Regions from separate parts of the Oceanimonas sp. AH20CE76 genome, predicted to be linked through region 3. Evidence: predicted binding sites of a transcription regulator. Region 3 holds the regulator's gene; each other region holds the start of a gene.
What was found. The regulator sigma-54, encoded in region 3, starts transcription at its own class of promoters, with help from an activator protein. The targets are predictions, from matches to a motif close to TGGCACNGTTTTNGCTT.

Region 1 (3,263 bases), 970 kb from region 3:
CAGCCCCAGCACGCTGCTGGCCAGAATATCCGCCGGCCAGTGCAGGCCCAGCAGCAGACGGGAATAACACACTGCCACCGCCCAGCCTGCCAGAGTCAGCATTATCCATACCGGTTTACGCCGGTAGCCCAGCATCAGGCAAAAAAAGCCGGCAATGGTCATGGCAGCAATCGAATGTCCGGATGGAAACGAATAGTTCACTTCTTCCTGCCAATGGTGCTTGAGCCAGTCCGGAATCTGGTTATCGCTGACCCGGCTGAGGCTTTGCTGTAACTCATGCTCACGCTCGGCTTCCGGACTGGCATAAAAACGGCGGCTGTCTGCCAGCTTGTCCTGCTGTACCAGCCACAGCACATAGGGCCTGGGCTCCTTGAAATACAGCTTGGCCACCGTTTTGGTCACAAAGGCACTGCCCAGCGCCGCAAACAGGCAGAAGAAAAACACCAGCAGCTGACGTGGCTGGCTGCGCCAGCGGTGCAGGATCAGCGCGCTCAGGGCAAGCAGGGTAAAACCTATGCCCAGCTTGCCCACCGTCAGCGTCATGGCGTAAGCAAGCAGAGCAGGGGGCTCATCAAGATCCAGCAGCGGAAACCAGTGCAAATCCCACTGCCAGGCCAGGCTGGCCAGTGCCACGGGCACAATCAGCAACACAATAACAAACAACAGCAAACGCAAGTTCATGAAGCGAATCTCATAACAACAAGGCAGCGAAGCAGCAAGGTAGCAGTGAAGCGGTTGCAATGACAGAGTACAATAACGCTGTATTTAACAAGGAGATAGTCATGAAAGTGCTGGCCGATGAAAATATGCCCTTTGTTCGGGAGTTGTTTGGTGATTGGGCTGAGGTCATTACGCGTCCCGGTCGTACCATGGTACCGGCTGACTTGCATGATACCGATGCGCTGCTGGTGCGCTCAGTGACGCAGGTAAATGCGCATTTGCTGGAGCAAGCCAATAAACTGACGTTCGTCGGCACCGCCACCATTGGCTGTGACCATATCGACACGCAACTGCTGGCGCAGCGCGGCATTGCCTTTGCCAGTGCCCCGGGCTGCAACAAGGTGGCGGTAGGTGACTATGTGATGGCAGCCCTGCTGCGGGTAGCGGCTCATAAAAACTGGCAGCTGGCGGATAAAACCCTGGCAGTGATCGGGGCCGGCAACACCGGCTCGGAGGTGGCTCGCCGGGCGGAAGGGCTGGGCATGAAAGTACTGCGCTGTGATCCGCCCAAGGCCGCAGCCGGTGCGGCAGGACTTGTCAATTATGACCAGGCGCTGAGCGCTGATATCATCAGCTATCATGTGCCCATTACTCATCAGGGCCCTTATGCAACTCATCACCTGCTGAATGCCGCTCATATTGCTGCCCTTGATGAAAATCAGGTACTGATCAATGCCTGCCGTGGTGATGTCTGGAATAATCAGGCACTGCTTACGCGCCAGCAGGGTGCCAGGCCGCTGACCCTGGTCATGGATGTATGGGAGCATGAGCCGGCCGTGCTGGCAGCGCTGGTCCCTTATGTGCTGATCGCCACGCCGCATATTGCCGGCTATAGTCTGGAAGGTAAGGCAAGGGGCACTTTTGCGCTCTATCGTGCTCTGTGTCAGCATATTGGCCGTGCCGAGCAACACAGTACCGCCAGCCTGCTGCCCGCACCGGATATCAGCGCTGTGAGCCTGACGCGCGCACCCAGTCAGCATCAGCTTGAGCAGCTGGTCCGGCTGGTGTACGACATAGCGCATGACGATAGCGGCTTTCGTCGTGGTCTGGCCACGGGCGCACCGGATTTTTTTGATGCATTACGCAAACATTATGCAGAGCGCCGGGAGCTGGGCTCACTGATATTGCAGGGCGTCGGTCTTGATGAGCGCCTCGGATTCAAGGTGCCGGCACAGGCGGCCGATAAGCATAACTAGAATAAGCCGACAGATAAGTTCCTATTGGCACTGTTTTTTTCTACACTTGTGCCATGGTCAGCCGGACCGTCAGGGTTGCCGGCCAGAGTCAGAACAAGGGATACCAATAAGATAATGAGAAGATGCCGACCACCGCTTTATTCCGTGCTGGCCCTGTGGCTGTCCTTTACTCTTTCGGCCACGGCACAGGAATTTTATATTGAGTTACGCGGGCCAGAAACACGCGAGGCACCTTCCGTTCAGGTTTCTTCGCCGTTACCCGCTCAGGCCCGTCGTTATGGCCCCGTGCGCACCACAGACACACTCTGGTCCATTGCCGCCCAGCATACTCAAGCCCCTGCCACGGTACAGCAGACCATGGTGGCGCTGTATTACCTGAATCCCGGTGCCTTTGTCCGAGGCAATATCAATTATCTGCAGCGGGGCGCAACCCTGACGCTGCCCACACTCAGCCAGGCACAGCAGCGTACCCCCCGTGAAGCAGAAGCCGAGTTTCGCCGTTTAAGTCGTCAGGGTAACCGCACCGTTACCCGGGCACCGGCACCTGCCGCACAGGCCAAACCAGCACAAGCCAGGCCAGCACCCAGACCGGAGCCGGCAGCAGAGCCCGTACCAGCTCCTGCGGTGGCCACACCGCCTGCCGCAGCCAAGCCCGAACCCACACCGGCCTCCAATGGCCTGAGTGAACCCAGAGCGGTGCAGCCTGCCGCAGTCGCGACACCGCCCCGGTCAGCGTCCGCTGTTTCCGGGCAGCCTGCTGCCGTGTCTGAAGCACCTGCAGACAGCAGTGCCGGGCAAGCCGAACAAACGGCCCTGGCCAGATTGCAGGCCCAGTTGCTGGATGAGCTGCGTGAACAAGTCGCCATGTCCAACGAACAGCTGGCCGAGCTGTCCGATAATAATCAGGCCTTGCGCAACCGCCTGGGGCAGCTGACTGCAGAAGTCAATGAGCTGAAACTGACCAGAGCAGACACGGCGGCTCAGCCGGCTGCTGACGCAGACAAGGGTTGGTTAAGCCAGCTGCTGAAGCAGCCGCTGAACCTGGCTATTTTACTGACCTTGCCGGCGCTTTTTCTGCTGGCACTCTTTACATTGTGGTGGCGTCGCCGTACCAGGCAAGAGCTCGCAGAGCAGGATCACACATCGGAACAGATGCTGGATGAAGACACCAATGATTTTGATGACATCTTTGCCGTCGATCTTCCTGCAGATGAGCCCCATCCTGCTGCCTCGGAGCAGCCCGAGGTAAAAGCCGAACCTGAAATTGATGAAGATGCCTTTGCTCGTTTTCTGGAAGAACAGCAGCAGCTGGAAGCACAAGAGGCAGCTGACGAGACGACCGCCGAG
Region 2 (3,263 bases), 1.3 Mb from region 3:
GATCTCACAAATGACGTCTTTCACCACGGCTGACGGCATTAATAACATGAGTCAGCAGCTTTCCGGGCTGAGTGAGGTCATGACCTCCAGCCAGGCACTGCAGGCCTCCAGCCTGGTGGGGCAGAAGGTGCTGGTGCCCAGCTCCATGACCTACTGGGACAATAATGAACCGGTAGACGGCGTTGTGGTAGCGGGTTCAGGAGCCTCCAATGTGCTGATTCGCATCGAGAATGAAAAGGGCGAGCTGGTGCGCACCATACCGCTGGAAGGCGATCAGCGCGGCAACGTCAACTTCAGCTGGGACGGCATGAATGACGCCGGCGAGCCGGCGGCTACCGGCAAATACAACATCAAGGTCAGCGGCCTGATCGACGGCCAGCGTGAGGAGCTGAATGCGCTGGCTTTTGGCAAAGTGGACAGCGTGACCCTGGGCAGTGCCGACAGCCCCACTCTGGTCAACCTGGCGGGCCTGGGCGGCCTGCCGCTTAATCAAATTCTGGAAATAGCCAGCCGCAAGGCGGCGTAAGGAGTACTTATGTCTTTTAATATTGCACTCAGCGGCGTTAATGCGGCCCAGAAAGATCTGGACGTGACCGCCAATAACATTGCCAACGTCAATACCATTGGCTTTAAAGAGTCCCGGGCCGAGTTTGCCGATGTGTATGCCAACTCCATTTTCGCTAATGCCAAAACACAAACGGGTAGCGGCGTGCAAACCGCTGCCGTGTCACAGCAGTTTCATCAGGGTGCGCTGCAGTTCACCAACAACTCGCTGGATATGGCCATCAACGGCAGTGGCTTTTTTGTGATGTCCAATGAAATTGGTTCACTGGACCGCACCTTTACCCGTGCCGGGGCCTTTCGCCTGAACGACGAAGGTTATGTCACCAACTCACAGGGTAACTTTCTGCAAACCTACAAGGCCAATGCTGACGGCACCCCCGCAGGTCTGGGCCTGAACTCGACCCAGGCGCTGAAAATTCCGGACAAGGCGGGTGAGCCCAAAATGACCGGTGAAGTAAAAACAAGTCTTAACTTGCCGACTAAAGCACCGGCGTTAAACGTTCAGCAGTTTAACCCTGCGGATTCAGATACTTATACCTCATCTACTTCAATGACAGTGTATGACTCATTGGGTGATACTCATACCTTGACTCAGTACTTCGTGAAGGTGGGTCCAAATCCTGATGCGTTACCTAATCCCATTACGGATAACGAATGGAAAATGTTTGTATATGTGGATGGTAAGAATGCGTTAGGGACAGAAGCTGCTCCTCCTGCAACTGATAACCCAGTCGGGCCTACAGATCCATCAAACCCAGCGAATCAAATAACTTCTCATCCACTTACCTTTGATAGTTCGGGTAATCTGGAAGTGACGGCAGCAGTACCGCCCAGTACGCTTGATTCAAATGAACTCTTAACACAACCACAGGATTTTGGTAATGGGTCAGATCCTACTCAAACAATCAAGATAAAAATCCCCGATGCCAGCATGAACGCTGGTGCTTTTGAAGTAACTTCCAACAGTCAGGACGGCAATACCGTAGGCCGGCTGACCAAGGTGGACGTAGGCCCAGATGGTCTTGTGCAGGCCACCTACAGCAACGGCAGCACCGAGAATCTGGGTATTGTAGCTATGGCGCGCTTCCCGAATGATCAGGGGCTGACCCAGATTGGTGATACTCAGTGGCGGGAATCCCTGTTGTCCGGTGAAGCGGTGACTGGTCAGCCCAATACCGGTATTTTCGGCAAGGTGAGCGTGGCCTCACTGGAGCAGTCCAACACCAACCTGACCACAGAGCTGGTGGATTTGATTACCGCTCAGCGCAACTTCCAGGCCAACTCCCGTGCACTGGAAGTGAACAGCACACTGCAGCAGACCATACTGCAAATCCGTTAATTCAAGCTGAAAGCCGGAAGCTGGAAGAAAAGCCCGGGATCGAAAACCCGGGTTTTTTATGTTTTTACTTCAAGCTGATAGCTTCTTACTTCTAGCTATAGTGGCATTTTTTTTGCATGTATTTTATACATTACTCAGTCGGCCAACCACGGAGCTGAAATGGATCACCTGCTGTATATCGCCATGTCGGGTGCCAAAGAGAATATGCACAGTGTCTCTTTGCGCGCCAATAACCTGGCCAACGCCAATACCACCGGCTTTCGTGCCGATCTGGAGCAGGCCCGGGCCATGCAGGCCTTTGGCGAGGGGCTGCCTAGCCGGGTATTTGCCATGACGGAAAGCCCGGGGCAAAACTTTGCCGCCGGCCCCATTCAAACCACGGGGCGGGATCTTGACGTGGCCGTGGCCGGTGACGGTTGGCTGGCGGTAGAAGCCGCAGACGGCACCGAAGCCTACACTCGCTTTGGTAACCTGCAGGTCTCGGTAGAAGGCCTGTTGCAAACCAGCACCGGCCTCAATGTGCTGGATGATGGCGGCAATCCCATCGTATTGCCGTTGCCGCTGGAAAAAATGGAAATCAATAAAGACGGTACCATCTTTGCGCGGCTGGAAGGTGAAGCCCCCAACGGCGGTGCCGAGCTGCAGCGCATAAAAACCGTGCTGCCCGCCAATGATGAAATAGAAAAAGGCAATGACGGCCTGTTTCGCCGCAAAGACGGTGAAGCCGAGCCTGCCTCAGCCCAGGTGCAGCTGATTGCCGGCGCGCTGGAAGGCAGTAACGTCAACCCTATTGCCGAAATGACCCATATGATCGATTTGCAACGGCGCTTTGAGACTCAGCTTAAAATGATGAGTCACGCCGAAGAGAACGACAAAGCCCACGCCCAGCTGTTGCGTATTGGTTAAAGGAGAGCAGAATGAACCCCGCCTTGTGGATTAGCAAAACCGGGCTTGATGCCCAGCAGACCAATATCTCGGTGACCTCCAACAACCTGGCCAACGCCAGTACCGTTGGGTTTAAAAAGGGCCGGGCCATCTTTGAAGATCTGCTCTATCAGAATGTGCATCAGCCCGGGGGCCGCGCCACCGCCGACAGCAACCTGCCTTCGGGCCTGATGGTAGGGGCGGGCAGCAAGGTGGTCGCTACGCAAAAAACCTTTACTCAAGGGAGCGTTCAGACCACAGACAATGCCCTGGATGTGATGATCGACGGCCGTGGCTTTTTTGAAGTGCTGCTGCCCGACGGCACCACAGGATACACCCGCAACGGTCAGTTTGCCCTGAACGATGAAGGCATTATCGTCACGCCCGGCAATGGCTATCCGCTGCTGCCGGAAATGCAGATCCCGGAAAATGCCCA
Region 3 (3,263 bases):
GCCCGCACTTCGGCCAGAAAGGCTTCCAGCTTATCGGGGCTGTCGGGCAGGTTGCGCACATCTATACTCACCGCAACCGCGCCGGGCCGGTTCTGGCGCAGGCGGACCAGCTCAGGCAGTAACTCAACCGGCAGGTTATCGACGCAGTAGTGACCCAGATCTTCAAGCACCCGCAGGGCGACGGTTTTACCGGACCCGGAACGACCACTCACAATCACCAGCTGCATATAGGCTCCTTCAGGCAGAAATCATGATTTGATAAAGCTCTTCGTCACTGCCGGCCTGACGCAGCTGCCGGCAAATCTGTTTGTTGCTGAGCTTTTCAGCAATTAAGGACAGCGTTTTCAGATGTTGTTTACATTCCTGCTCCGGCACCAGCAGCGCAAACACCAGACCAACCGGCTGATTGTCGATGGCATCAAATTCTACCGGTTCGGCAAAAGTCAGCAGTACCGCGGTCGCCTTGTTGTCATTGCCAATACGACCATGAGGTATGGCAATGCCATTACCGATGCCGGTAGTGCCCATCTTTTCACGGGCCAGCAAACAGTCAAAAAGCGGCTGGCTGCCGATATTCAAATGTTCGGCAGCCAGCTCGCTGATAATTTCCAGAGCACGCTTCTTGCTCGTGCAGGGAACTGCACTGCGCGTGCAGTCCCTGCTTAGTATGTCGGCGACTTCCATGGTTACTTTTGCTTGAGCTTCTCTTTGTGTTTGATGATCTGACGATCCAGCTTGTCAATGAGTCCGTCGATGGCGGCATACATATTTTCATGCTGGGCGTTGGCAAACAGCTCACCACCACTGACGTGCAGTTTGGCTTCGGCAATTTGCTGCATTTTTTCTACATTAAGGATGACGTGCACATTGGTAATGTGGTCGAAGTGGCGCTCCAGCCGGGTAAACTTGCTATTAACATAGTCACGCAGTGCATCTGTGATTTCTACATGGTGTCCGGTCAGGTTAATTTGCATAACGTCTTCCTTCTGTCGTTGCCTTTAAACCAGGCGTTTACGCTGATTGGAAGGGGGGATGGCCAGTGACTCCCTGTACTTGGCGATGGTACGCCTGGCCACCTTAATCCCCTGCTCGGCCAGCAACTGAGCAATCTTACTGTCACTCAGCGGCTTGGCCGGGTTTTCTGCTCCGACCAGCTTTTTGATCAGAGCACGAATTGCCGTGGATGAACATTCACCACCATCGTCGGTGCCCACATGACTGGAGAAGAAATACTTAAGCTCAAACACGCCCCGGGGCGAGTGCAGAAACTTTTGTGTGGTCACGCGTGAGATGGTGGACTCATGCATCTCTACTGCCTCGGCCACATGGTTCAGCACCATGGGCTTCATGGCCTCTTCTCCATACTCAAAGAATGCCTGTTGTTGTTCAACAATACAATTGGCAACCTTGAGCAGCGTCTCATTTCGGCTGTCGAGACTTTTAAGGAACCACTTGGCATCCTGCAGATGATTACGAATAAACTGGCCGTCTTCACTATTGCGGGGCTTGTCGGCAAGTGCGGCATAGGTCTGATTCAGGCGTACCTTGGGCATGGCCTCCGGGTTGAGTTCCACGACCCAGGCACCGTTGCGTTTGGTGACCACCACATCCGGAATAACATATTCGGAGCTGCCCTGAATAATGCTGCTGCCGGGGCGGGGTTCAAGCTGCTGGATCAGATTCAGAACTTCTCTCAGCTCGTCTTCTTTCAGCCTGGTCTTGCGCTGCAGAGTACGGTAGTCGCGGTTACCAAGCAGATCCATGTGCTGTTCCAGCAGCAACCGGGCTTCTGCCAGCCAGGGGGTGCTGGCGGGAAACTGGTCGAGCTGAATACACAGGCATTCCTGCACGCTGCGGGCAGCTACGCCGATGGGATCGAAATGCTGAATGCGTTTGAGCACGGCTTCTACTTCGTCGGCTTCAATGCCCAGCTCGTCGGCCGAGGCTGCAGCTAACAGTTCGTCAATATCGGCGGTGAGATAGCCTGCATCGTCCACGGCATCGATAATCGCAAGGGCAATGGCCTGATCGGTATCACTGAAGGGAGTCAGGTTCATTTGCCAGATCAGGTAATCCTGCAGCGTTTCGGTGGTTTCTCCCTGATAGACATTATCTTCCAGCCCTTCCGGCAGACCGGCACCACCACTGACCGGAGAGGCGGTATAAACTTCCTCCCAGCTGGTGTCCATGGGCAGCTCTTCAGAAAGCTGATTACGTTCCATGGCGCTGTCTGCGGCAATTTGCTCCTCGTTGCGATTATCCTCAACCCTGATACTGTCCGGCTCCTCCTGCTCCAGCAGCGGATTACTGTCCAGTGCCTGCTGAATTTCCTGCTGCAGCTCAAGGCTGGACAGCTGCAGCAGACGAATGGCCTGTTGCAGCTGAGGGGTCATGGTCAGCTGCTGGCCAAGGCGTAACTGAAGAGTCGGCTTCATGTATGCTAACGTCCTTCCATATCAACCGCGCGAAGCGGTGCCTTCAGAGGCTGAATTGTTCACCAAGATAGACTTTCTTGACCTGCTCATTGGCCAGGATTTCAGCTGGTGTGCCAGCAGCAATACGGTGCCCGTGGCTGACAATATAGGCCTTTTCACATACATCCAGCGTCTCACGCACATTGTGATCGGTGATCAGTACGCCCAGGCCTCGATCTTTCAGATGTAATATAATTTTCTTAATATCAAGCACAGAGATGGGATCAACGCCGGCAAAAGGTTCATCAAGCAGAATAAAGCGCGGATCTGCCGCCAGTGCCCGGGCAATTTCCACCCGCCGGCGTTCACCACCGGACAGACTCATACCGAGACTGTCACGAATATGGACAATATTGAACTCTTCCAGCAGCTGTTCCATTTTTTCGTTACGGCCGTCGGCGTTCAGATCTTTGCGGGTCTGCAGTACGGCCATCAGGTTATCGGCAACGCTCAGGCGGCGAAAAATGGACGCTTCCTGAGGCAGATAGCCAATGCCGGCGCGGGCCCGCACATGCATAGGCTCATGGCTGATGTCATTGTCGTCTATGGTGATGCTGCCTGCATCCCGCTGCACCAGGCCTACAATCATGTAAAAGGAAGTGGTTTTGCCGGCCCCGTTGGGCCCGAGCAGCCCCACTATCTGGCCGGTGTTCACGGTCAGGCTGACATCAGCCACTACCTTCCGGCCTTTGTAGCTTTTCTGCAGCCCGCGTGCTTTCAGTCTGGCCATGGTCAGTCGTTACTCTGGTTGTCGAAATTCTGTACCTGCTCAGGCAGGAAAATAGTGGT

Region 1: N2M06_RS09455 (FimV/HubP family polar landmark protein) is a predicted target of sigma-54. The motif match lies at 1,942-1,958, and genes of this name have one in related genera.
Region 2: flgF (flagellar basal-body rod protein FlgF) is a predicted target of sigma-54. The motif match lies at 2,005-2,021, and genes of this name have one in related genera.

What each region holds. Positions count from the first base shown of each region.
Region 1 is NZ_CP155481.1:1,946,346-1,949,608, reverse strand. Features, by position in the region: gene N2M06_RS09465 (phosphatase PAP2 family protein) at 1-681, opposite strand, end outside; gene N2M06_RS09460 (4-phosphoerythronate dehydrogenase) at 783-1,916, shown strand; gene N2M06_RS09455 (FimV/HubP family polar landmark protein) at 2,031-3,263, shown strand, end outside.
Region 2 is NZ_CP155481.1:983,964-987,226, forward strand. Features, by position in the region: gene N2M06_RS04790 (flagellar hook assembly protein FlgD) at 1-526, shown strand, start outside; gene flgE (flagellar hook protein FlgE) at 536-1,903, shown strand; gene flgF (flagellar basal-body rod protein FlgF) at 2,063-2,809, shown strand; gene flgG (flagellar basal-body rod protein FlgG) at 2,821-3,263, shown strand, end outside.
Region 3 is NZ_CP155481.1:2,914,712-2,917,974, reverse strand. Features, by position in the region: gene rapZ (RNase adapter RapZ) at 1-227, opposite strand, end outside; gene ptsN (PTS IIA-like nitrogen regulatory protein PtsN) at 238-684, opposite strand; gene hpf (ribosome hibernation promoting factor) at 687-974, opposite strand; gene N2M06_RS14315 (RNA polymerase factor sigma-54) at 999-2,435, opposite strand; gene lptB (LPS export ABC transporter ATP-binding protein) at 2,479-3,204, opposite strand; gene lptA (lipopolysaccharide transport periplasmic protein LptA) at 3,207-3,263, opposite strand, start outside.